One region of the Methylophilus sp. DMC18 genome, then DNA from elsewhere that is predicted to be linked to it. Evidence: predicted binding sites of a transcription regulator. Region 1 holds the regulator's gene; each other region holds the start of a gene.
What was found. Region 1 encodes sigma-54, which starts transcription at its own class of promoters, with help from an activator protein. Its sites were predicted from a motif close to TGGCACNNTTCCTGCT; they were not measured.
Positions count from the first base shown of each region.

Region 2: ACT53G_RS11450 (transglutaminase family protein) is a predicted target of sigma-54. The motif match lies at 2,513-2,528, and genes of this name have one in related genera.
Region 3: glnA (type I glutamate--ammonia ligase) is a predicted target of sigma-54. The motif match lies at 5,359-5,374, and genes of this name have one in related genera.

Region 1 is NZ_JBQUZE010000007.1:2,884-10,784, reverse strand. It holds gene ACT53G_RS14090 (anhydro-N-acetylmuramic acid kinase) at 183-1,310, opposite strand; gene tyrS (tyrosine--tRNA ligase) at 1,435-2,673, shown strand; gene ACT53G_RS14080 (RNA polymerase factor sigma-54) at 2,719-4,263, opposite strand; gene lptB (LPS export ABC transporter ATP-binding protein) at 4,270-5,013, opposite strand; gene lptA (lipopolysaccharide transport periplasmic protein LptA) at 5,022-5,636, opposite strand; gene lptC (LPS export ABC transporter periplasmic protein LptC) at 5,695-6,318, opposite strand; gene ACT53G_RS14060 (KpsF/GutQ family sugar-phosphate isomerase) at 6,344-7,345, opposite strand; gene ACT53G_RS14055 (cation:proton antiporter) at 7,570-7,901, shown strand, end outside.
Region 2 is NZ_JBQUZE010000004.1:313,687-321,587, forward strand. It holds gene ACT53G_RS11435 (FAD-binding domain-containing protein) at 1-1,058, opposite strand, end outside; gene ACT53G_RS11440 (NfeD family protein) at 1,141-1,587, shown strand; gene ACT53G_RS11445 (SPFH domain-containing protein) at 1,615-2,460, shown strand; gene ACT53G_RS11450 (transglutaminase family protein) at 2,568-5,858, shown strand; gene ACT53G_RS11455 (circularly permuted type 2 ATP-grasp protein) at 5,934-7,901, shown strand, end outside.
Region 3 is NZ_JBQUZE010000004.1:56,670-64,570, reverse strand. It holds gene ACT53G_RS10260 (DUF6445 family protein) at 1-533, shown strand, start outside; gene ntrC (nitrogen regulation protein NR(I)) at 538-1,929, opposite strand; gene glnL (nitrogen regulation protein NR(II)) at 1,946-3,049, opposite strand; gene ACT53G_RS10245 (DUF4124 domain-containing protein) at 3,159-3,650, opposite strand; gene glnA (type I glutamate--ammonia ligase) at 3,777-5,186, opposite strand; gene ACT53G_RS10235 (rhodanese-like domain-containing protein) at 5,553-6,002, shown strand; gene aroE (shikimate dehydrogenase) at 6,014-6,832, shown strand; gene mtgA (monofunctional biosynthetic peptidoglycan transglycosylase) at 6,846-7,532, shown strand; gene ACT53G_RS10220 (Lrp/AsnC family transcriptional regulator) at 7,777-7,901, opposite strand, start outside.

The DNA of each region.
Region 1 (7,901 bases):
ACGTACTCAGTCTTTAATCAAGTTGGTTAAATTATACGCAATCGTTTTGTTTTATCACCGCTTGTGCGGTGACTGTCGCGGAAAAGTTAAAAAAACAATCAAAAGCCTGCACCAGATGTAATCAAGTCACTGGTGCGTTTGCACTGCTTTTGGGAATCATTGCTACGCGTCGTTGCCGGTGCTTAGTTGGGGTAAACGGCACCCAGAATGCGTGGCCCCGCCGCGCCGGTGACAGCGGCCAAATTGCCTGGCAAATGATCTACACAGCGTTGCGCCAGCCAGGCAAAGGCGACCGCTTCCACCCAGTCCACGCCAACGCCCAATTGATCCGTCAGCTGTATGGACTGGCCAGACAGCGCCTGCAGTCTATTCAGCAAGGCCAGATTATGGGCACCACCCCCACAGACGTAGACTTCCTGAGCCCCTGGGCAGAATCGCGTCAGTGCATCGGTGATGCTCACTGCTGTTAACTCAAGCAAAGTACGCGCCACATTTTGTGCACTGTCGGGATACTGATGCAGCAGTTGCATTAACCAGGTGTCGTTAAACAGGTCACGTCCCGTACTTTTGGGCGCGGCCAGTGCAAAATAAGGATCGGCCAACATGGCATTGAGCAAGTCTGGATTAATTTTCCCGCCCGCTGCCCAGTGCCCGCCCGCATCATAGGGCTGGCCTGTGTGTTGCTGCGTCCAGGCATCCATGAGCAGGTTGCCGGGTCCCGAGTCAAAGCCTGTGACTTGTCCGTGTGCTGGCAGATCACTCAAGTTGGCAATGCCGCCGATATTAATGACGACGCGATGCCTGTCTGCACTCGTAAACACCGCCTGGTGAAAGGCCGGCACTAACGGTGCACCTTGGCCGCCAGCGGCAATATCGCGACTTCTGAAGTCGCCAATGACCGTGATCCCTGTTAATTCTGCCAAGCGGGCATGGTTGCCCAATTGTATGGTGTATGCCATGCCCTCTGCCAGTGTCGGACAGTGCCGGATGGTCTGGCCATGGCAACCGATGGCTGTCACGGCCTCGGCACGGATGTCGGCGAGCTTAAGCAGTTGCTTGACGGCTTGCGCGTAGAGTTCTGCGAGCTGGTTAGCAACCACTGCGGCCTCGTGTAACTCGTTATTGGCGGGCGTGTGCAAGGCCAGTAGGCGCTGTTTAAGCGCGTCAGGGTAGGGCAGAAAATAGGTGGCCGTTTGTGTCAGTTGCTCGCCCCGTTGCGAGGTGAGCACGGCATCCACCCCGTCCAGGCTGGTACCGGACATCAGTCCAATAAACAAACGTGGCTGGGAGCGATCGGCAGAAACTTGCATGGGTGTCATTTTAACACTGCTCCAGCCGCGCTTACAGAAATGCATGGGATTACGTTAAAATAGCTGTTTTACTTATTTGAGACGGTGCCATCAGTGCGCATCGTTGTATTTGACGGATACCCGCATGACCGATACCAAACAACCCTCATCTGAAGTGCCAGCATTGAGCCCAGAAATTGCCAAGGCGTTGGCCATTATCAAGCGTGGCGCAGATGAGTTACTGATCGAGCAGGAGCTGGTCGAGAAACTGAAAACAGGCAAGCCGTTACGTGTGAAAGCAGGCTTTGACCCTACCGCGCCCGACTTGCACCTGGGTCATACCGTCCTCATTAATAAATTGCGCCAGTTGCAGGATCTGGGCCATCAGATTTTATTCCTGATCGGTGACTTTACCGGCATGATTGGTGACCCGACTGGCAAAAGCGCCACCCGTCCACCCTTAACCGTGGAGCAGGTCAAGGCCAACGCCGATACCTATGCCGCACAAGTCTTCAAGATTCTTGATCCTGCCAAAACCGAAATTGTCTTTAACTCCAACTGGTTAAGTGAACTTGGCGCGGCGGGGATGATTAAACTGGCTGCCAGCCATACCGTGGCCCGCATGCTGGAGCGCGATGACTTCTCCAAACGCTTCAAGGGTAATCAACCGATTGCGATTCACGAGTTTCTGTACCCGTTACTGCAAGGATATGATTCGGTCGCCCTGCAAGCGGATCTTGAGCTCGGTGGTACCGACCAGAAGTTTAACCTGCTCATGGGGCGTGAGTTGCAAAAGCAGGCCGGCCAGTCGCAGCAATGTGTGCTGATGATGCCGCTGCTGGAAGGGTTGGATGGCGTCAATAAAATGTCTAAATCACTCGGTAACTACATTGGCATTAGCGAGGCGCCAGAGACTATTTTTGCCAAGATCATGTCGATTTCAGATGAACTGATGTGGCGCTATATTGATTTGCTGTCTTTTGCGACGCTGGAAACCATTGCCGAATGGAAGGCGCAAGTCGCCAGCGGTGAAAATCCCCGCAATATCAAGGTCGGCTTTGCCCAAGAAATTGTGGCGCGTTTCCATGGTCAAGCCGCGGCTGAAAAAGCCTTGCAGGACTTCCAGACCCGTGCCAAAGGCGGCATCCCGGATGACGTGCCCGAAGTTGAAGTGACCATTGAAGGCGAGAGCATCGGCATTAGCCAATTGTTAAAACAGGCGGGCTTGGTTGAAAGCACCAGTGAAGCCATGCGCGCAGTGCAGCAAGGCGGCGTCAAGCTCGACAGCGTCAAGGTGGATGATAAGAATCTGCCTTTGACTAAAGGTGTGACAGTGATCGCCCAGGTGGGTAAACGTAAATTTGCCAAGATCACAATCAGGTGATTTGAGCTGAGAAACAAAAAAGGCCGCATCTGCGGCCTTTTTTGTTTAGAGCGTTTTGCGCAAGTTCGCGGGCGGAATATTCAGGGACTCGCGATATTTGGCTATGGTACGGCGGGCAACGACGATACCTTGTTGTGCCAGTGTGTCGGTGATCTGGTTGTCCGACAAAGGCTTTTTCGGGTTTTCTTCGGCCACCATTTGCTTGATCAAGGCGCGGATAGCGGTGGCAGAGCAGGAGCCGCCTGCATCTGTGGCCACCGAGCTGCCAAAGAAGTATTTGAGTTCATAGACGCCACGCGGTGTGAGCATATACTTATGTGTGGTGACGCGGGAAACTGTGCTTTCATGCAAGTCGAGTTCTTCGGCGATTTCACGCAGCACCAGTGGCCGCATGGCAATTTCACCATGTTCAAAGAAGTTGCGCTGGCGATCTACAATGGCTTGTGACACGCGCAAAATGGTCGAGAAGCGCTGCTGGATATTTTTAATCATCCACTTGGCTTCCTGCATCTGGCTTTGCAGGTATTGGCCTGAACTCTCGCGGTTGCGCTTGAGGATGTCCGCATACATCTGGTTGATGCGCAGTTTGGGGATCACGCCATCATTTAAGGAGGCGACCCAAATGCCCTTGATTTTTTTAACCACCACATCGTGCTGGATAAAGTGATCGTGACTAAAGCTGGAAAACTCGCTGCCGGGTCTGGGGTTTTGCTGGCGGATCAGGTGCTGCGCCGCCTTGAGTACCGCTTCATCGCAACCAAGCACCTTGCGCAGTTTGACAAAGTCTTTGTTGGCCAGCAGCGCCAGGTGGTCTTTGGCAATGGCAATGGCAGTTTGCAAGTGTGGCGTTTCTTGCGGCAAACGCGTCAGTTGCAAGAGCAGGCACTCGCGTAAATCGCGCGCACCAACGCCTACAGGGTCCAGATTCTGGATCAGCTTGAGGGCGGTTTCCAGTTCCAGCAGCTCGACCTCAAGTTCGAGCGGCAAGTGCTCTACAATCTCCTGCAGATCTTGCTCCAGATAGCCATCATCAGTGATGCTATCCAGTAGCAGTTTGACCAGGCTCATGTCTCGTTGCGACAAATGTGCCAGTTGTATCTGGTCAATCAGATGCTCGCGCAAACTGATGCTGGTGGTTTCCTGTCTGGAAAAGTCACTGTCTTCGTCTTCCTGATGATTGCGTCCGGCTTCGTCCCAGTTGCTGGTGCTGCCAAACTCTTCATAATCATCTTCAAACTCTGGCGGCGTGAATTCCTCGTTTAAATTGGGCAGGTCGCTCTCGCTCCCGCCCAGCTCATCGTGCAAGTCTTCACGCAGACTTTCTGCCGGTGCGGTGATCTCTTGCTGTGTTGCCATGTCAAACGAGCTGGCATCTGTCGGCTCAGCTTCTACAGTGGGGGGAGGCGGTGTGTTATCTTCAAACTCGCCTTCTTCACCGTCTGACATTTCCAGTAACGGGTTTTCCTGCAGGATGGTTTCCAGTTCCTGGTTCAGTTCCAGCGTGGAAAGTTGCAGCAAACGGATCGATTGCTGCAGCTGCGGCGTCAGCGCCAGATTTTGCGAAATACGTAATTGCAGGTTCTGTTTCATGACGGATTACAGCCTAAAATTCTTGCCCAGATACACTTCACGCACACCTTCGTTCTGAATGATTTCATCGGGCGTGCCTGCTGCAAACACAGCGCCTTCATTGACAATATAAGCGCGGTCACAGATATCCAGCGTTTCGCGCACATTGTGGTCGGTGATTAAAATACCAATATTCTGACTGCTCAGGTAGCGGATGATTTTCTGGATTTCGATCACCGCAATCGGATCAATCCCGGCGAACGGTTCATCCAGCAAAATAAATTTAGGGTCAGTGGCCAGGCAGCGCGCAATTTCAACGCGTCGACGTTCGCCACCAGACAAGCTGACGGCCTGACTGTTGCGGATGTGCTGGATATGCAATTGATCCAGCAAGGACTCAAGCCTCGCCTCACGCTGCTCTTCCGTATAGGGACGGGTTTCAAGAATGGCGAGGATGTTGTCGGTTACGCTGAGCTTGCGAAAAATGGATGCTTCTTGGGGCAGATAAGCCAGGCCCATGCGCGCGCGCTCATGCATGGGCGCGCGGCTCACGTCGGCGCCATTCAGCGTAATGTTGCCTTCATCCAGCGCAACCAACCCGACAATCATGTAAAAGCTGGTGGTTTTGCCTGCCCCGTTGGGACCCAGCAAGCCGATCACTTCGCCACTGCGTAACTCAAGCGTCGTGTTTTTGACGACGGTACGGCCCTGATAGGTTTTTTTCAGGCGGTTGACCTGCAAATGGTTCTGATCTGCTGCCATGGTTTCCATCTTTATGCTTACTCTTTGCCTTGCTCACCAGTGTTTTCGGCAGGGGCAGGTTCGACCTTGAGTTGCAAGGAGCGATTCATCCGTAACCCCTGTTGAGAGGTTGGCTTGTTGTCAATGACAGGCGGTGTGGTTTTATTTTTAGGCTGTATGGTGGCCTTGACGCGGCTGCCAGCCGTTCCGTTCGGGTTGGCTTTTGTGCCGCCAATCACCTCGGCATACTCGGCGTTGGCGTCGTAGCTAATGTAGTCCCCGGTCACGATGTCTTCACCACGTTTAACCCAGGCATTGGTATACAGTTGCACTTTATCCATGCGGGCGTTGTATTCGATACGTTGACCACTGCCTTGCATCCACTCGTCTTTACCGGTGCGTTTTTGCTTGAATGTGGTGGGGTTGCCGGTACAGGTGCTATGTTGAAAGCCGTCCTGATCCTCGCGTACGATCATTTTGTCCGCCTTGATTTGCAAGGTGCCCTGATTAAGAATCACGTTGCCCGTGTAGATACTGATTTTTTTAGCATCGTTCACGGTCACGGTATCCGCCTCAAGCTCTATTGGTTGATCTCGGTCGGATTCTTCGGCCAGCACACTCAGCGGCATGGACAATAGCGCCCATACGCTCATGCAGATCGCTAAAAATAAGGGCTTGTGCGTGTTCAACTCATTTCTCCATAATCAACGGTCATTGGCGTTCTGTGTTTGACGCCTGGGCCGGGCTTGCCAAATTGCTGGCGACGGGTGGACGCTCATAATGCACATGCACCCGGTTAAACAATTGCATGGTATCAGCCCGGTTATCAAAACGCATGCCCGTGCCTGTAATCACTGTCGCAGGTTTTTGGCGGATGACCACCGGCTGGTCTGTGTGTGCCACCTCGGTGTCCGGCTCCAGCCAAAGCCGCTCGGTTTGCATTTGTGTTTCTGGCTTGGTGGCAGAGGCTTGGCGGATCACCTTGACCTGTTTGCTAAACTCCACCAGTTTACCATTGGCGGAAACACGTCCTTGCTGACCATAAATTTGCGTGTAAGGCTTGTTCAGGCCAAACTGGGTAAAGCGTGGCCGCTGCAATTCTGTATAGTCATTGGCAGGAAAGTGGCGCATTTTTGCGGCCGCCAGTACATATTTGGTATTACCGGACGCATCCGTGCGGGTACTCACAAAGTTGTACAACATGTAGTCCGGCGCTTGGCGATTAAGTATGTTCATTTTGAGTGCTTGCTCTTGTACATTCTGGTTAATCCAGAAGGTCAGCAGCGCCAGCAACAGCATTAACGCAATCGGCAACAAAATGGGGTGTTTAAGCATGCCTGAATTCTAATGCCTGTTTAAGCTAAACGACTTTGGCTTTCAATAAGTCATGCATATTGAATGCCCCTACCAACTGCCCTTGGGCATCTACTGCCAAAAAGCCATTTATTTTGTGGTGCTCCATCATGTTAACTGCTTCAACCGCCATCTGATTCGTCTCCAGCAAATACGGCTGTTTGTTCATCACGGTATCAATGGATGCCTGTGGATTGTTCTTGCCCTGCATAAACAAGCGGCGCAAATCGCCATCGGTAAAAATGCCTATTGGGCGTTGCGCGTGGTCCACAATAGCCGTGAAGCCCATGCCCTTGAGTGAAATTTGCGTGATGGCTTCCTGAATGGAGGCGTGTTGATCAATTTGGGGCACGGCCTCGCCGGTACGCATGACATCCTTGATGCGCACCAGTAGCCGTCTGCCCAAGCTGCCACCGGGATGCGAACGGGCGAAATCTTCGGCAGTGAACTCACGCAAATCCAGCACACAAAGTGCTAAGGCATCGCCAAGGGCCAAGGCCGCTGTCGTGCTGGCTGTGGGAGCCAAGCCGAGTGGGCAAGCCTCATGGCTCACGGCAGCACTCAAATGCACTTCCGACTCACGTGACAAGGTGGAGTCTTCGCTGCCCGTGATGCTCAACACCCGAGCACCGATGCGGCGGATCGCCGGCAAAATATTAATAATTTCATCACTCTCGCCAGAGTTGGACAGCGCGATCACCACATCTTCTGCCGTAATCATGCCCAAGTCGCCGTGACTGGCCTCGGCCGGGTGCATGAAAAACGCTGGTGTGCCGGTACTGGCCAAGGTGGCCGCAATTTTGCCGCCGATATGGCCGGATTTGCCCATGCCCGTGACCACCACCCGGCCCTTGCAGGCCAGAATCATATGGACGGCGGCCTCAAAAGCCGAGCCAATGCGGTCTGCCAGATGCCTGATTTCATCGGCTTCGTGCAACAACACCCCTCGTGCGCGCGACACGATATCGGGTGTTTTAACAAGATGGATGCCGGAATTTGCTGTCATCATGGCGGGTAAGTATAACAAGCGAGTTGCCTGACAATAAAGTAAAACACCCTTTTTTTACGGTTTTTTTATTCTCAGGCACATTTTTTGCATAAAACAAAGTTTTGTGGCACGATGCATCATCCTGAAACAATTGCGTTTCATAATAGACCTTGACCCTTCAGCGCTGGCTGATGGCGATCAAACCCCTGTTTGACCGGCTTGGTATAAATGCGTTAGAGCTTTGCATGTTTGATTCCCTGATACATCTTTTATTACTGCTGACCAGCTCGGTCTTCGCCGTGGGCTTGTTCCGCATCCTCGGCTTGCCTGCCATGCTGGCCTATTTTGTCATCGGCATCGTGCTGGGCCCGCACGCCCTGGGCTTGCTGGAGGACGAAGAATCCGGTCGCCAGGTGGCCGAGTTTGGTATCGTGTTTTTGATGTTTAGCATCGGTCTCGAGTTTAGTCTGCCTAAGCTGTATGCCATGCGAAAAACGCTGTTCGGGCTAGGGGGCGGACAGGTCGTGCTGACCTTGCTGGCCAGTCTGGTGCTGGGCAAAGTGGCCGGGCTCAGCCT
Region 2 (7,901 bases), on a different contig from region 1:
AGTACTTGTGCTGTGCTGCCAAGCCATATGTCTGTCTCTGGGATTTCGCTCAGGCAATCGGCCATGAATTGCAGGCGTTTCAGGGGCCATTGCCCATAAAGTGCAGGGTCAAATGCAAAGACGCGAGGGGCCTTACTCTTTAGTAGAGCATGCTCTGGCGATAACATTTCGTCATGAAGCCAAACCACAGCACTGTTGTCACGAAGGGGCAAATGCTGCGCTGTTATTTCCACAGGCAAATACACGCTGTGGCTGGCAGCAGCCTCATCACCTGTTTGCGGCGGAGGGGCGCCAAACAATTGTTGATGCAATGTTTCGTAGCTGGCATCGAACGGGCAACGCACAGGACATTGCTGGCACCAGTGTCCGCCGCCGAATTTGACGATATTCTCTTTGTTGAAGAAATAAGGTTTATGGCTAAAGCTGGCGCCTATCCATTGCCATGAGAGGTGATTGGAAGCTAGGTCACCATCCAGCAGGTTTTGTTCAAACCAGTCTGCCGCCTGGCGCCAGTCTACTTTTAACCAGTGCAATACATAGGCTGCAAACCACATGCGGGCATGGTTGTGTACGTAACCCTCTTGTCGCAGCTGACGCACAATTTCATCCATGCATACCAGCCCGGTGAATCCCTGCGCAATAAAGTCAGGCAAGGGTTGTGTACCCAGGGCCACTTTAGGTGACTCCATGGGTTGTTTGATTGCCTCACCAAAACGGTACCAGACCTGCCTGAAGTAGTCGCGATAGCTGAGCTCGGCAATCAGTTTGACACCGCGCTTGCCAGCGCTTTGGCGGACGCTGTTCACCGTCTCTTGCAAGGACAGACAGCCATGGCGCAAGTAAGGCGAAAGCCGGGTGGCTGCGCCATCCAGATGATTCCGGGTCTGGTGATACGCATCGGCATCAATGGTCGCCAGTCGCTGCAATGCCGTGACGCGGCCGCCTTGCCAGCGGTCGTCCAAATCTGGTCCGCTGGCCTGCGGAAAGCAGGTGCGGATTTGTGCCAGCCGTTCCCGGCGGTCAGTCGCAAGCGTAAGGCGGACAGGCGGTTGAGTCATTCCCCCATTTTGACACAAGTAGTGATACCATGCGCTCAAAGATTCGTGGTCGTTTATTCATCGTGGTTTGGGGGGGCGGGTTATGCAGACAGGATGGTGGTGGTGCGGATTGGGCCTGGTGCTGTTATGCTCGGAAATGTTGCTCGGCACCTTGTACTTGTTATGGCTAGGCATTGCCGCACTGGCAATGGCAGCGCTCACTCTGTTTTGGCCTGAGATGTCATTGGCCTTACAAGCCCTGAATTATGCCGTGCTGGCGGCACTGGCCTTGACCATCATGCGCAAGCTGGAGAAACGCAAGCCTGACTTGCGGGTTGGACAGGCGCAGGGCGAGGAGATCGGTCGTGAAGGCGTGGTGATTGAGGCTATTTCTCCCATGCAACCGGGCAAGATCCGGTTTGCACAAGGGGTATTGGGTAGCCGCGAATGGGTGGCATATGCCGATACGGCCATGGCTGTGCAACAAGCGGCAATCATTGTCGCCGTGGAAGGCAACAGCCTGCGTGTGGCGCCTGCCCACCACGGTTAATCGTTTTAATTATTGAGGGGAGTCGTTATGACCGAAGTCAGTGTCATTGTGATCGTACTGGTAGTGATCGCCATCGTGAAAGGGGTACGTATTGTGCCGCAGGGCGAAGAATGGGTGGTCGAGCGGCTCGGTAAATTTGCCGGCATTCTCAAGCCAGGCCTCAATGTGATCAACCCGGTATTCAGTAATGTCAGTTACAAGGTGACCACCAAAGACATCATTCTCGATGTCCCAGAGCAGGAGGTGATCACCCGTGATAACGCGGTGATTCTGGCCAATGCGGTGGCGTTTATCAAGGTGACCAATATCGAGCGTGCGGTCTACGGCATCGAAAATTTTCGTGAAGCCATGCGCAATATGGTGCAAACCAGTTTGCGTTCGATCATCGGTGGCATGGATCTGAACCATGCGCTGACCTCGCGTGACCGGATCAAGGCGGAGCTTAAAGAGGCGATTGCCGATGAGGCGCTGGACTGGGGTCTCACCGTGAAAAGTGTGGAGATTCAAGACATCAAACCCTCTGCCAATATGCAGGATGCGATGGAGCGCCAGGCAGCGGCCGAGCGGGAGCGTGTTGCTGTGGTGACCGAAGCCGAAGGCGCCAAGCAGTCTTTGATCTTGAATGCCGAAGCCCGCCTGGAAGCCGCGCGTAAAGACGCAGAGGCGCAAATGGTGGGGGCCCAAGCCTCAGCGGCGGCGATTAAAATGATTGCCGAGGCGGTCAAGGAAAACAATACCTCCGCCACCTTTTTGCTGGGGGACCGCTATATTCAATCAATGCAAAAAATGGCCGACTCCAACAATAGCAAAATTGTGGTGTTGCCAGGCGATGTGGTGAGTGCGGTCAAAAATCTGGTAGGCGGCAGCAAATAAGTCGATCAGGGTTAGCGTTTAATTGCCGCCACGCGCTGGGTTTTGGCGTGGCTGGCATATTTCCTGCATCACACTGCTTAAAATCATAATATTATTGAGGATCAGCAGTGGCTATACGCGTCGCTTTACATCACCGCACCCGCTATCAATTTGACCGCCTGGTCAATCTTTCGCCACACGAAGTCCGCCTCAAGCCCGCTGCCCACGCGCGCACGCCGATTTTGTCGTATTCTCTGACGGTTAATCCTCAGCAGCATTTTATCAACTGGCAGCAAGACCCCTACGGCAACTACATTGCCCGTTACGTATTCCCCGAAATGGTGCGTGAGCTCGACTTTACGGTCGATTTGGTGGCAGATATGACCGTCATCAATCCGTTTGATTTTTTTGTCGAGAAATATGCCGAGCATTACCCCTTTAACTATACTGCGCAGCAGGCGTTCGAGCTGACCGCCTATTTGCAGCCCGATCCGGTCGGGCCCTTGTTGCAGGCGTGGATGACGGAAATGCGGCAAGCCGTGATCAAACCCGAAGTCGGCATTGTCGACTTTCTGGTGGCCGTCAATCAGCGTTTGCAGGCTGAAATCGGCTATACCGTGCGCATGGAGCCGGGCATACAAACCCCGGAAGAGTCTCTGCAGAAGCGCACAGGGTCTTGCCGGGACTCCGCCTGGTTGCTGGTGCAAATCATGCGCCACCTGGGCTTGGCCGCGCGCTTTGTTTCCGGCTACCTGATTCAGCTCAAGGCCGACGTTGCGGCGCTGGATGGCCCCAGTGGCACCGACAAGGATTTTACCGATTTGCATGCCTGGACCGAGGTGTTTATTCCCGGCGCAGGATGGGTTGGGTTAGATCCTACCTCTGGACTGATGGCCGGAGAGGGGCATATTCCGTTGGCGTGTACGGCGATCCCTTCCTCGGCAGCGCCAGTGACTGGCTTTACCGATATCGCCGAGGTCACGTTCACGCATGAGATGACAGTAACGCGCATTCACGAAGACCCGCGCGTGACCAAGCCTTACAGCGAAGCGGACTGGCAGGCCATCCTCAAGCTGGGTGACAAGGTGGATGTTGAGCTCAAGAAGCACGATGTGCGGCTGACGCAAGGCGGCGAACCGACTTTTGTGTCGATTGATGATATGGATGGCGCACAATGGAACACTCTTGCACTGGGAGATCACAAGCGCCAGCTGGCCGGTGACCTGGCTTTGCGTCTGAAAGCGCACTTTGCCCCGGATGGCTTTTTGCATTATGGCCAGGGCAAGTGGTATCCCGGTGAGCCTTTGCCGCGCTGGGCCATCAATATTTACTGGCGCCCGGATGGCAAGCCGGTGTGGCGCGATGCCAGCCTGTTTTCAGCCGAAGGTCATAATGACGGCTATGGCGTAGCGCAGGCAGAAGCTTTTTCCCGGCATCTGGCTGACATGTTGGGCTTTCCCAAAGCTTGTGTGATTGCCGCTTATGAAGACGTGATGAGTCTCGCGCAACAAGAGCAGCAGTTACCGGTGAATCTCGATCCGCTCAAGCTGGATTTGCAGGATGCGACAGAGCGCAAACGGCTGGCAGATTTGCTCAACCAGGGCTTGGGGCAAGTGGTTGGCTATGTTATGCCGCTCAAGCCGGACGAGAGCCAGTCTGCCGGGGCATGGCTGACCAGCAAGTGGCCCTTGCGCCGTGAACATTTGTATCTGCTGGGTGGCGACTCGCCCATGGGCTTGCGCTTGCCCTTGTCCTCGCTGCCATGGCAGTTGCCTGCAGAAATGGAGCCAGAATTTCCCCTGGACCCGTTTGAGCCACAGGCAGCGTTGGCGACCGCCAAATCACCCACGGTGCGGATCAAGCACAAAACAACGCAGCCGCTGGCTCGGGAAGTGGTCCATACCGCGTTATGCGTACAGGTGCGCAATGGCCGGCTGTATGTGTTTATGCCGCCAGTGAGTCGACTGGAAGACTATCTGGATTTACTAAGTGCCATTGAGCAAACTGCGGCCGATTTGAAACTCAAGCTGTGGCTGGAGGGGTATCCCCCGCCGCGCGACAGCAGGCTCAAGTTGCTCAGTGTGACGCCGGACCCCGGCGTCATCGAAGTGAATATCCACCCGGCGAAAACCTGGAAAGAGCTGGTGACAAACATCAACGTCTTGTACGACGAGGCGCGTCTGTGCCGGCTAGGCACTGAGAAATTCATGCTGGACGGCCGCCACACCGGCACCGGTGGCGGTAACCATGTCACGCTGGGTGGGGAAACGCCGGCGGATAGCCCCATGTTGCGGCGCCCGGATGTATTACGTAGTCTGATTACCTACTGGCAAAATCACCCCGCCTTGTCTTATCTGTTTTCAGGGACCTTTATTGGCCCGACCAGTCAGGCACCGCGCGTGGATGAGGCCAGGGATGACAATTTGTATGAGTTGGCGATTGCTTTTCAGCAGATGGAACAAGCCTTACCCGCAGGCAAAGAAAGCGAGCAGCCGTGGCTGGTCGACCGGCTACTACGCAATTTGCTGGTGGATTTAACCGGTAACACGCACCGCTCGGAGTTTTCCATCGACAAACTCTATTCGCCGGATGGCCCCACTGGCCGCCTTGGGCTGGTGGAATTCCGTGCTTTTGAAATGCCGCCGCATGCGCGCATGAGTTTGCTGCAAAGCCTGTTACTGCGTGCGCTGGTGGCCCGCTTCTGGAAAACGCCATATACCGGCAAACTGGTGCACTGGGGCACCGAGCTGCATGACCGCTGGATGTTGCCGCACTTCGTGACGCAAGACATCGCCGATGTCGTGGCCGATTTGCGCGATGCAGGTTATGCCTTTGAACAGCGCTGGTTTGAGCCCTTTGTCGAGTTCCGTTTTCCGCGCTATGGCACCGCGGCCTATCATGGCGTGGAGTTGGAATTGCGCCAGGCCATAGAGCCTTGGAATGTACTGGGTGAAGAAATGGCGGGTGGTGGCACCGCGCGTTACGTGGACTCTTCCGTCGAGCGCATGCAGTTGCGTGTGCGGGGCCTGACCGATGGCCGCCATGTGGTGACCTGTAATGGCCGACCCTTGCCGCTGCAACCAACCGGCCATGCCGGGGAATATGTGGCTGGCATCCGCTTCCGTGCCTGGAGTCCGTGGTCAGCGCTGCATCCGACCATTCCGGTGCAAGCGCCGCTGGTGTTTGATCTGGTCGATACCTGGAGTGAAAAATCCCTGGGAGGATGCACCTACCATGTCTCGCACCCAGGGGGGCGCAATTACAATACGTTCCCGGTGAATGCCAATGAAGCTGAGGCACGGCGTTTTGCACGCTTCTGGGCGCATGGCCATACGGCGGGCAAGGTGACTGTGGTAAAAGAACCACCGAATCCACGTTTTCCATTTACGCTGGACCTGCGATGGCAGCCGAATGTGTGAACATCCTGTTACACTCAAGGTCTTGTTTAAGAGGCCGCGCGTTTGAGTCGCACCATGATCCTCGCTTAACCACGCATGCAACCAGTGCTTAATCAACTTTATTTTTCTGACCGCTATAACGAACTGTTGGATGGCAGGGGCCAGCCACGTCCGCACTGGCAGGCCCTGGTTTCTCAGCTGGAGAGTGAAGAGCCTGCCGTCATGCGCAAGCGCATGGAGGCCGTGCAGCGTCAGATTCGTGATAATGGCGTGACGTATAACGTCTATGCAGACACGCATGGCGTGCAGCGGCCGTGGGATCTGGATGTCTTGCCGCTGATTATTCCCTCGCATGAGTGGCAGCATATCGCTGCTGCCGTGGCGCAGCGGGCCACCTTACTCAATCAGGTGTTACTGGACGTATATGGTGAACAACGCCTGTTTGCCAGCGGCCAACTGCCGCCGGCGCTGATTTACGGTCATAACGGCTTTTTGCCTTCTTGTGTCGGCATTCCGCATTACGACAATATTGCCCTGCATAACTATGCCGTGGATATTGCGCGCTCGCCCAACGGGCAGTGGTGGGTGGTGTCTGACCGGACCCAGTCGCCCACCGGGGCTGGTTATGCGCTGGAAAACCGTACCATTATTTCCAGTGTGTTCCCCGAAATGTTCCGCGACCTCAATATTGAGCGCTTGAGCGGCTTTTTTGCCAGCATGCGTGACAGTCTGGCACATTGGGGGCACCGCGTTGCACAAAATCAGGCACAGACTGTCCCTGGCATCGCGCCACTGAGTCAGGGGGAGCCGCCACTGGTGGTGATTTTGACGCCAGGACCGTATAACGAAACCTACCACGAGCAGTCATTTTTAGCTGGTTATCTGGGCTATCCTCTGGTGCAAGGCAACGACCTGACGGTGCGCAACGGCGTGGTCTGGCTCAAAACCATCGCCGGGCTCAAGCCTGTGCACGCCATTTTGCGCCGCATTGACGATGATTATTGTGACCCGTTGGAACTCAACGCCGAGTCGCTGTTAGGCGTGGCCGGGTTGACCCAGGCCGCCCGACTGGGCAATGTGCTGATTGCCAATGCGCTGGGCGCCAACTTGTTGCAATCTGGGGCTTTGCTGGGCTTTTTGCCCAACTTGTGCCAGTCGCTGCTCGGGGAGTCGTTGCACATGCCTTCGGTGGCGACCTGGTGGTGTGGTGAATCTGCGGCGCTTGACTATGTGATCCAGCATCTGGATGATCTGGTGATCAAACCGGCTTACCCGCAAATGCAATCTTCGCCCATTTTTGGCGAGGATCTCAATGCCACGCAAAAAGAGGCGCTGATTGCCAAGCTGCGTGCGCAGCCCGGCCATTATATTGCCCAGGAACAAGTGGATATTTCACATGCGCCTGTGCTGAGCAATCATCATCACCAACCACAAATGGGCAGCTTGGCAGTGAGTTTGCGTGTCTATGCCTTTGCTACCCCCAATGGCTATGCGGTGATGCCTGGCGGCCTTTCCCGCGTCGCCAGCGGTAAAGATAGCCGCGTGGTGACCATGCAGCGTGGCGGCACCAGCAAAGACACCTGGGTGCTTTCGGAGTTTACGCAGTCGGCGTTCAGTTTGTTGCGCAAAACCACCTCCAGTCAGGACCTGGTGCGTGAAAATACCTCGCTCTCCAGCCGCATGGCAGAAAACATGTTCTGGTATGGCCGCTATTCAGTGCGTAACCTGCAAAAAGCCATGATGTTACGCGCCACCTTGCGCGCCTTGCTCGAATACACGCCAGAATCGCGCGAAGGCGAGTGGCCGACCATGCAGGGCTTGTGTCAGTGGTTTGACCTGTTGCCCTCGCCTAAAGATGATGAAGAATGGGCGAAATGGCAACCTTACAGTGATGATGATATTGAGCCGTTGCTGGTACAAGCCGTGTTCTCGCAGCAGTCCGGCAGTCTGGCCACCAGCGTGCAGCAGTTGTATCAACAGGCGTTCAACCTGCGTGAGCGCATCTCCAATGACCACTGGCGGACCGTGAACGTATTGTCACGGCAGTTTATTACCCGGCACGCG
Region 3 (7,901 bases), on a different contig from region 1:
ATTTGTCCGTCATTAATAAGCCCCTATTTGAGAAGCTTAGTACAAAAATTATTTCACTTTTTCATAATTCGGAATATGAGCATATGCGTTGGGCAATTTCGACCAACTTTCAAAGTGTCACTGAGGATTATGGTCGCGGTGTAATTCATACCGATGGGAATGCTGTTTTTGCAGCGGTGTTATATTTAAGTCCTGATGCGCCTTTGGATTCCGGGACTTCTTTATTTAGGCCCAATAAAAGCTTTGATCAGGCTTTATACGAAAAAGCACTTAAGGTGAATGATAAGCGATTTGCAGAGGGTACGGTAAAGATGGATACCGCTTATCACAGCATGTTTGATGAGATTGTGAGAATCAATAACGTTTATAACACCTTGATACTCTATGAAGGCAGACATTTTCATGCCGCAAATAACTTTTTTGGGAAGACATTAAAAGACTCACGACTGGCGCAAGTCTTTTTTGTCAGTAGTATTGATGCACAACGGCACAGCTCGTTCCCGCTTTGGCGCAGTCAGCAAGTACACATTTAATTTGCTAATCATCAATCCCTAACTCCTGTATCTTGCGAGTAAGTGTATTCCTTCCCATCCCTAGCTGATTGGCGGCTTCAATCCGGCGGCCATCAGTGTGGGCGAGGGCGCGGGTGATCAGAATACGTTCAAACTCTTTGGTTTTGGCGTCCAGGATATTGGTTTCTCCGCGGTTGAGCGCGTCGGTGACTTCTTGTGCCAGCGCTTCTTGCCAGGAGCCTCCGCTACTGTGTTTGCCAGTATCTTCTTTAAGCTCTGGGGGTAAGTCATTGACATCCACGTTTTGACCTGGCGCCATCACGGTGAGCCAGTGGCAGACGTTTTCGAGCTGGCGAACGTTACCGCTCCAGTTGACCGACATCAGGTATTTAATAGCTGCCTGCGACAGTTGCTTGGGCTCAACCCCCAGTTGCTGAGCACTGTGGGCGAGAAAATGCTTGGTCAGTAAGGGGATATCTTCTCTACGTTCACGTAAGGGCGGCAAGCGCAGACGAATGACGTTCAGGCGGTGAAATAAGTCTTCACGGAACAAACCTTGTTTGACGCGTTCTTCGAGGTCCTGGTGAGTGGCGGCAATCACGCGTACATTGACTTTGATTGGTTGATGTCCGCCCACGCGATAAAACTGGCCGTCGGACAAGACGCGCAACAATCTGGTTTGCAAGTCAGCAGGCATGTCACCAATTTCATCCAGAAACAAAGTGCCGTTATCTGCTTGTTCAAAGCGGCCCCGTCTGGCAGCGGCGGCCCCTGTAAACGCTCCGCGTTCATGACCAAACAATTCAGATTCTAATAAGTCTTTGGGAATCGCCGCGGTATTAATGGCGATAAATGGCTTGTCAGCACGTGGGCTGTGTCTATGCAGGGCGCTTGCGACTAGTTCTTTACCGCTGCCGGATTCGCCGTTAATGAGCACGGTGGAGTGCGAGCGGCTCAGGCGGCCAATGGCACGGAAAACCTCTTGCATGGCGGGGGCCTGGCCGATGATTTCTGGCGAGGGGCCAGTGTCTTCTACGGCCTCGACAGATTGACGCATGCTTTCTTCAACGGCACGTTTGATAATTTCGATGGCCTGGTCTACATCAAACGGTTTGGCCAGATACTCAAACGCGCCACCCTGAAAGGCGGCGACAGCACTTTCGAGGTCTGAGTAGGCGGTCATGATAATGACTGGAATCTCGGGAAAGCGTTGTTTCACCTCGGATAAAAAGTCCAGGCCCGAGCCATTCGGCATGCGGATGTCACTGACAATGACTTGGGGTTGTTCACGATTTAAAGCGTTGAGGGCTTCTGCCGGGGATGAAAATGTTTTGAAATCAAAGTCCGTGCGGGCGAGTGCTTTTTCAAACACCCAGCGGATGGATTTGTCGTCGTCTAGGATCCAGATTGGCTTCATAGCTGTTTCTCGTGAATTATTGTACTGATGATTTTAATTGCGTACTTTCAATGGGTAGCAATATATGGAAGATGGTTTTACCCGGCTGCGAGTCACAATCGATCATGCCATGGTGTTGGGTGATAAAGGTTTGCGCCAGCGCAAGGCCCAAGCCTGTGCCGCCTTCGCGACCGGATACCAGCGGATAGAAAATGCGTTCTTTGATGCCGGCAGGGATGCCTGGGCCGTTATCAATAATCTCTAAATGAATCCCGACACGGTAACGTTTTCTGGCTAGCGTAATTTGGCGCTCCGCACGCGTGCGGAAAGTAATACTCGCACCTTCGGTCTGGTGCTGTTGCATCGCTTGTGCCGCATTACGCGCAATATTGAGCACGGCTTGTATCAGTTTCTCGCGATCGCCAATGAGCTCCGGCAAGCTGGTATCGTAGTCGCGGATCACGCGGATATGATTGGGGGATTCCGCCAGTAACAGGCTGCGTACGCGTTCCAGCACTTCATGAATGTTGGTGGGCTCATATTTTGGCACGCGATGAGGTGCCAGCAGTCTGTCCATGAGGCTATGTAGTCTGTCAGCCTCTTTGATAATCACCTGGGTATATTCTTTTAGGCTGGGTTGTGGCAACTCAAACTCAAGCAATTGTGCCGCACCACGCAAGCCGCCTAGCGGGTTGCGAATTTCATGCGCCAGATTCCTGAGTAATTCAGAGTTGGCTTGCTGCTGTATCAACATGCGCTCTTCACGCGCAATACGCAATTGCTGATCCATTTGCACAAACTCCAGAATCAGCATGTCTTCCGGCGTTTGGTTGAACGCGGCTGAAATAGGGGTGGCTGTGCAGGTCACGGCCGTTGTATGGCCGCGTTGGGTGGTCAGTGCAAACTCATGCTCACGATATGGGCTCTGTGTTTCAATGGCGTTGGTCACGGCCATTTGCAAAATTTCGCAATTCACAAACACGTCATGGATATGCGCCCCTTGAATCTGGTTGGCACTAAATGCAAACAGAATCTCGGCGCTGGAGTTTGCGTAAGTAACTTCTAGTTGGTTATTAAGCAAAATGACTGCCGTGGCAATATGCTCTAAACCACTAAAGCCGTTGGGAGATTTCTGTACCATGTCCTGAGCTTGTTAAAAAGAGTGAATCACGCCCTGTTTTAAAGCAAAACCCAAGCCAATTCTTGTGCACAACGCAAAAATGATTGAGAAAACTCCCAAAATGGTGCATTTAAAGATTGAGCTCTTTATTTAACAGCTCGATATTACGCTCATGCGCCTGAATTTCGGCCTCAATGACGCGCAGCTTTTCCTCATATTTGGCGACGTTTCTAAACGTTTTGCCATTCGCGCCTCTGTAGACTTCTGGCGTGTTCTGGGCTTCTTCATATAACAGGCGAGCATTCTCAAGTGCTTGTTTTTCTTGAGAAAGCTCGTTCATTAATAGCTCTCGCCGCTTTTGGTCGCGTTGATTTTGTGTCTGATTATCGACTTTGGGAAAATCGGCCGGAGAGGGTGTTCTGACATTGGCTTTTTTCTCCCTGGCAGGGGGTGGAGGCTCTGCGGTTCTGGGCCCACTAATAATGAGCTCTGCCTTGCTTTTGCCTTCGGGTTTGATATTGGTATAGGTGGTGACGCCGTTACTGTCGGTATATTTGTAGATATCTGCCCAGCTTTGGTTGCACATGAGCGCGAAGGTGCAAATGTAAAAAAGTCTTTTCATGGCAATAGTTTAGAGTAGATCGTTGAGGGTATCAACGTCTGCTCGCCTAAAAACGTTGACGAAACAGCGCGCACATAAAAAAACAGGGCAGCCTGGGCTGCCCTGTTTTAGTGCGTGCTCTTGTGATTAGCAAGAGTAGTACAGACCAAATTCCACTGGGTGTGGTGTTTGGCGCAGTTTAGTGACTTCTTCCATTTTCAATGCAATGTATGCATCAATCCAGTCGTCTGAGAAAACGCCGCCGCGTGTTAAGAACTCGCGGTCTTTATCCAGATACTCCAATGCTTGTTCCAGAGATGAACATACCGTTGGGATCAATGCATCTTCTTCTGGTGGCAGATGGTACAAGTCTTTAGTCGCTGGTTCACCTGGGTGAATCTTGTTCTGAACGCCATCCAGACCAGCCATCAACAGGGCTGAGAAAGCCAAGTATGGGTTAGCAATCGGGTCTGGGAAGCGAGCTTCAACACGACGGGCTTTATCAGAATGCACGAACGGAATACGAATCGCAGCAGAACGGTTTTTAGCGGAGTAAGCCAGTTTGACTGGTGCTTCGTAATGCGGTACCAAGCGCTTGTAGGAGTTAGTACCTGGGTTGGTAATCGCATTCAGTGCGCGCGCATGCTTGATGATGCCGCCGATGTAGTACAGAGCGAAATCGCTCAGGCCAGCATAACCATTGCCTGCAAACAGGTTTTTACCATCTTTCCAAACGGATTGGTGAACGTGCATACCAGAGCCGTTATCGCCAAACATTGGTTTTGGCATAAATGTGGCTGTTTTACCATAAGCATGGGCTGTGTTAGTCACTACGTATTTCAGGATTTGTGTCCAGTCAGCACGTTGTACCAAGGTCGCAAACTTAGTACCGATTTCACATTGACCGGCTGTTGCCACTTCGTGGTGGTGCACTTCAACAGGCACACCCAGTTCTTCCAAAGTCATGACCATGGCAGAGCGGATGTCGTGCAATGAATCGACAGGAGGCACTGGGAAGTAGCCGCCTTTAACGCCTGGACGGTGGCCAGTGTTGCCGCCCTCGAATTTTTCACCTGAGGACCAAGCGGCCTCTTCGGAGTTGATTTTCACAAAGCTACCACCCATGGTGGCATCCCATTGTACGCTGTCAAAAATGAAGAACTCTGGCTCTGGACCAAAATAAGCAGTGTCACCCAGGCCGCTGGATTTCAGGTAGGCTTCAGCGCGCTTAGCCAGGCTACGTGGGTCACGGTCATAGCCTTTGCCATCGGTAGGGTCTACCACGTCACAGGTCAGAACCAGGGTTGGTTCGTCAAAAAATGGATCGATGAATGCGGTGCTTGCATCAGGCATCAATTGCATGTCAGAGGCTTGAATGCCTTTCCAGCCAGCAATGGAAGAACCATCAAAGGCGTGACCTTCGGTAAATTTATCTTCGTCGAAGGCAGACACTGGCACGGTCACGTGCTGCTCTTTACCTCTGGTGTCGGTAAAACGGAAATCAACAAATTTGATGTCGTTTTCCGCAACCAGTTTCATTACGTTTGCAACGGACATTACATTCTCCTCAGTGATCAAGATCTAAAATGATTCAACTTGCGCACGCAAAAAAGGGACATGTTGCGGATGTCCCGGAACGTGAGCAAATATAAAAACACAAACTAGCAAAACAAATAGATATGTGGAATTTTTGGTTTACGAATTCCATTGAATCTTAGGATGTAATAGTAGCAGGAAGCATGCCACCCAAAAACAGGCATTTTGCATGGATATGAGATATCTAACATAAAAAAGCAAAATCAATGCGCACCAAAAAGGTGCTCAACAACAAATTGAGCACAAAAATGGTGCTCCATGCGCTTGCGTGACTTTCACAGGTATACTCGCGGTTTGACTAGCTTATTAAAAGAACGAAGGTGTCCTTTGGAAAGTGTTGAGAAAATCTTGCAACAAGCCGCTCAGCGTGCTCAGCAAAATGGTTTGCCGTATGCCGGCGCGATGACGCCCCAGGAGGCGTATGCGCTGATTAGCCAAGATCAAAATGCGGTGTTGGTGGATGTGCGCTCACGTGCCGAGTTGGAGTTGGTTGGGCGCGTGCCGATGGCGGCCCATCTGGAATGGGCGTTTTATCCAGGCATGATTGCCAATCCTGAGTTTGCCGATCAGCTACAGGCGCTGGTTGATCCTGCGCGCACCGTCGTATTTATGTGCCGCACGGGTGGCCGCAGCCATAATGCCGCCTTGCTGGCACAAAAACTTGGATATGCCAATGCCTATAACATGCTCGAAGGCTTTGAAGGCGAAGCGAATGAGGCCAAGCAAAGAACCCTGATCAATGGCTGGAAACATGCAGGCTTGCCCTGGTCCAACTAGGTGATCTTGCTATGTCGGTTGAAAAATACGCAGTCATTGGCCACCCGATAGCACATAGCAAATCGCCGTTGATTCACCAGGCATTTGCGCTGCAATTTGGCAAGACGATTGTTTACGAAAAGGTGTTGGCACCTCTGGATGGCTTTGCGTCCACGGTGCAGCAATTGCAGCAGCAAGGGTATGTGGGTGCAAATGTCACGGTGCCATTCAAATTTGAAGCCTATGACTTAAGCCAGACTTTATCTGAACGCGCGCAGGCGGCTGGGGCAGTGAACACCCTCAGTTTTGGCCAAACGCAAATTCAGGGCGACAATACTGATGGCTGTGGGCTGGTCAATGACATTCTCAAACATCACCAGACGGCCCTGGCCGCAAAAAAAATCTTGTTGCTGGGCGCAGGCGGCGCTGCGCAAGGCGTGATGCTGCCGTTGATTGCACAAGGCCCGGCGCAATTGACCATTGCTAACCGCACACAGGACAAGGCGCAAGCCATGCTGGATAAGTTTGCGGACGCGGGGGGGCAATGTGGCGTCTTGCTGGCCGTGACCACGTTTGCAGCACTCACCGAGACCTATGATGTGGTCATTAATGCCACTTCTGCAGGATTGACTGAAACGCCATTACAGCTTTCATCGCATGTCTTTGGCACGCATACCCTGGCTTACGACATGATGTACGGCCGGGAGACGCCGTTTATGCAGCAGGCGCGTACCGCCGGTGCGCAGGTGGCAGACGGATTGGGCATGCTCATCGAGCAGGCGGCGGAAGCGTTTTTTATCTGGCATGGATTGCGTCCTGACACGGCCACAGTGATTCAGACATTCCGCTAATCCTCTTTCAGTCATGAAACAAAGCATCAAGCTGTTTTTCGTCCTGTTTTTGCTCTGGGTACTGTTGTATCAGGTCTGGATACTCGCCCATATTTTGTGGTGGGTAGATCACAACCCAGACGCCACTGCCTTCATGCAGGCGCGGCTAGAAGTGATGCAAGAAAGCCATCCCGAAGCCACCATACAGCAGCAGTGGGTGCCTTACGCCAAGATCAGCAACCATTTAAAACGCGCAGTGATTGCGGCGGAAGATAGCAAATTTGTTGACCATGAAGGCTTTGACTGGGTCGGGATCGAAACCGCTTTTGAGAAAAACCTCAAGAAGGGCAAAATCGTCGCTGGCGGCTCCACCATTAGCCAGCAACTGGCCAAGAATTTGTTTTTATCCGGGCATCGCACGCCCTGGCGCAAAGCACAAGAAGCGGTGATTACCTTTATGCTGGAAAAGCTCATGACCAAGCGCCGGATTCTGGAAATCTACCTGAACGTGATTGAGTGGGGCGAGGGCGTGTTCGGGGCGCAAGCGGCGGCCAAGCATTACTTTCACGCTTCGGCCGCCAGTCTGGCACCCGCCCAAGCGGCGCGCTTGGCGGCCATGATTCCTAACCCGCGTTTTTATGATCTGCACCGCAGTACCCGCTATTTAAATCGCCACACCGCTACCATTCAGGCGCGCATGCGATTGGTCAAAATACCCTGATTTTACGGGCTTGATTTAGGCATGAACGTGAAACACGCCTGCATACAATGTTTGCTATCAATGGATTTGATACATCATTTCCATCGGCGGTGTATGCAGATGCATCGTCAGGCAGGTTGCATGTTGACCTTAGCCTTTGACAGCGAGATGTTTTACAAGGGTGTGAGGTAACGGCCAGGTAACTGGCCGTATTTTTTTGACCGCATCCACGCTTGCCTCACCAAACTTGAGTTGGTGGCCGGTATTAACTGGACCCGATATCAAACATGGCGTCCAGATCCTGTTTGCGGTACGTGCGCAGTGATAGCATGGTTTCGGTTCTCACAATGCCGCTGATGGCAGCCAGTTGATGGGTCACCAGTGCAGAGA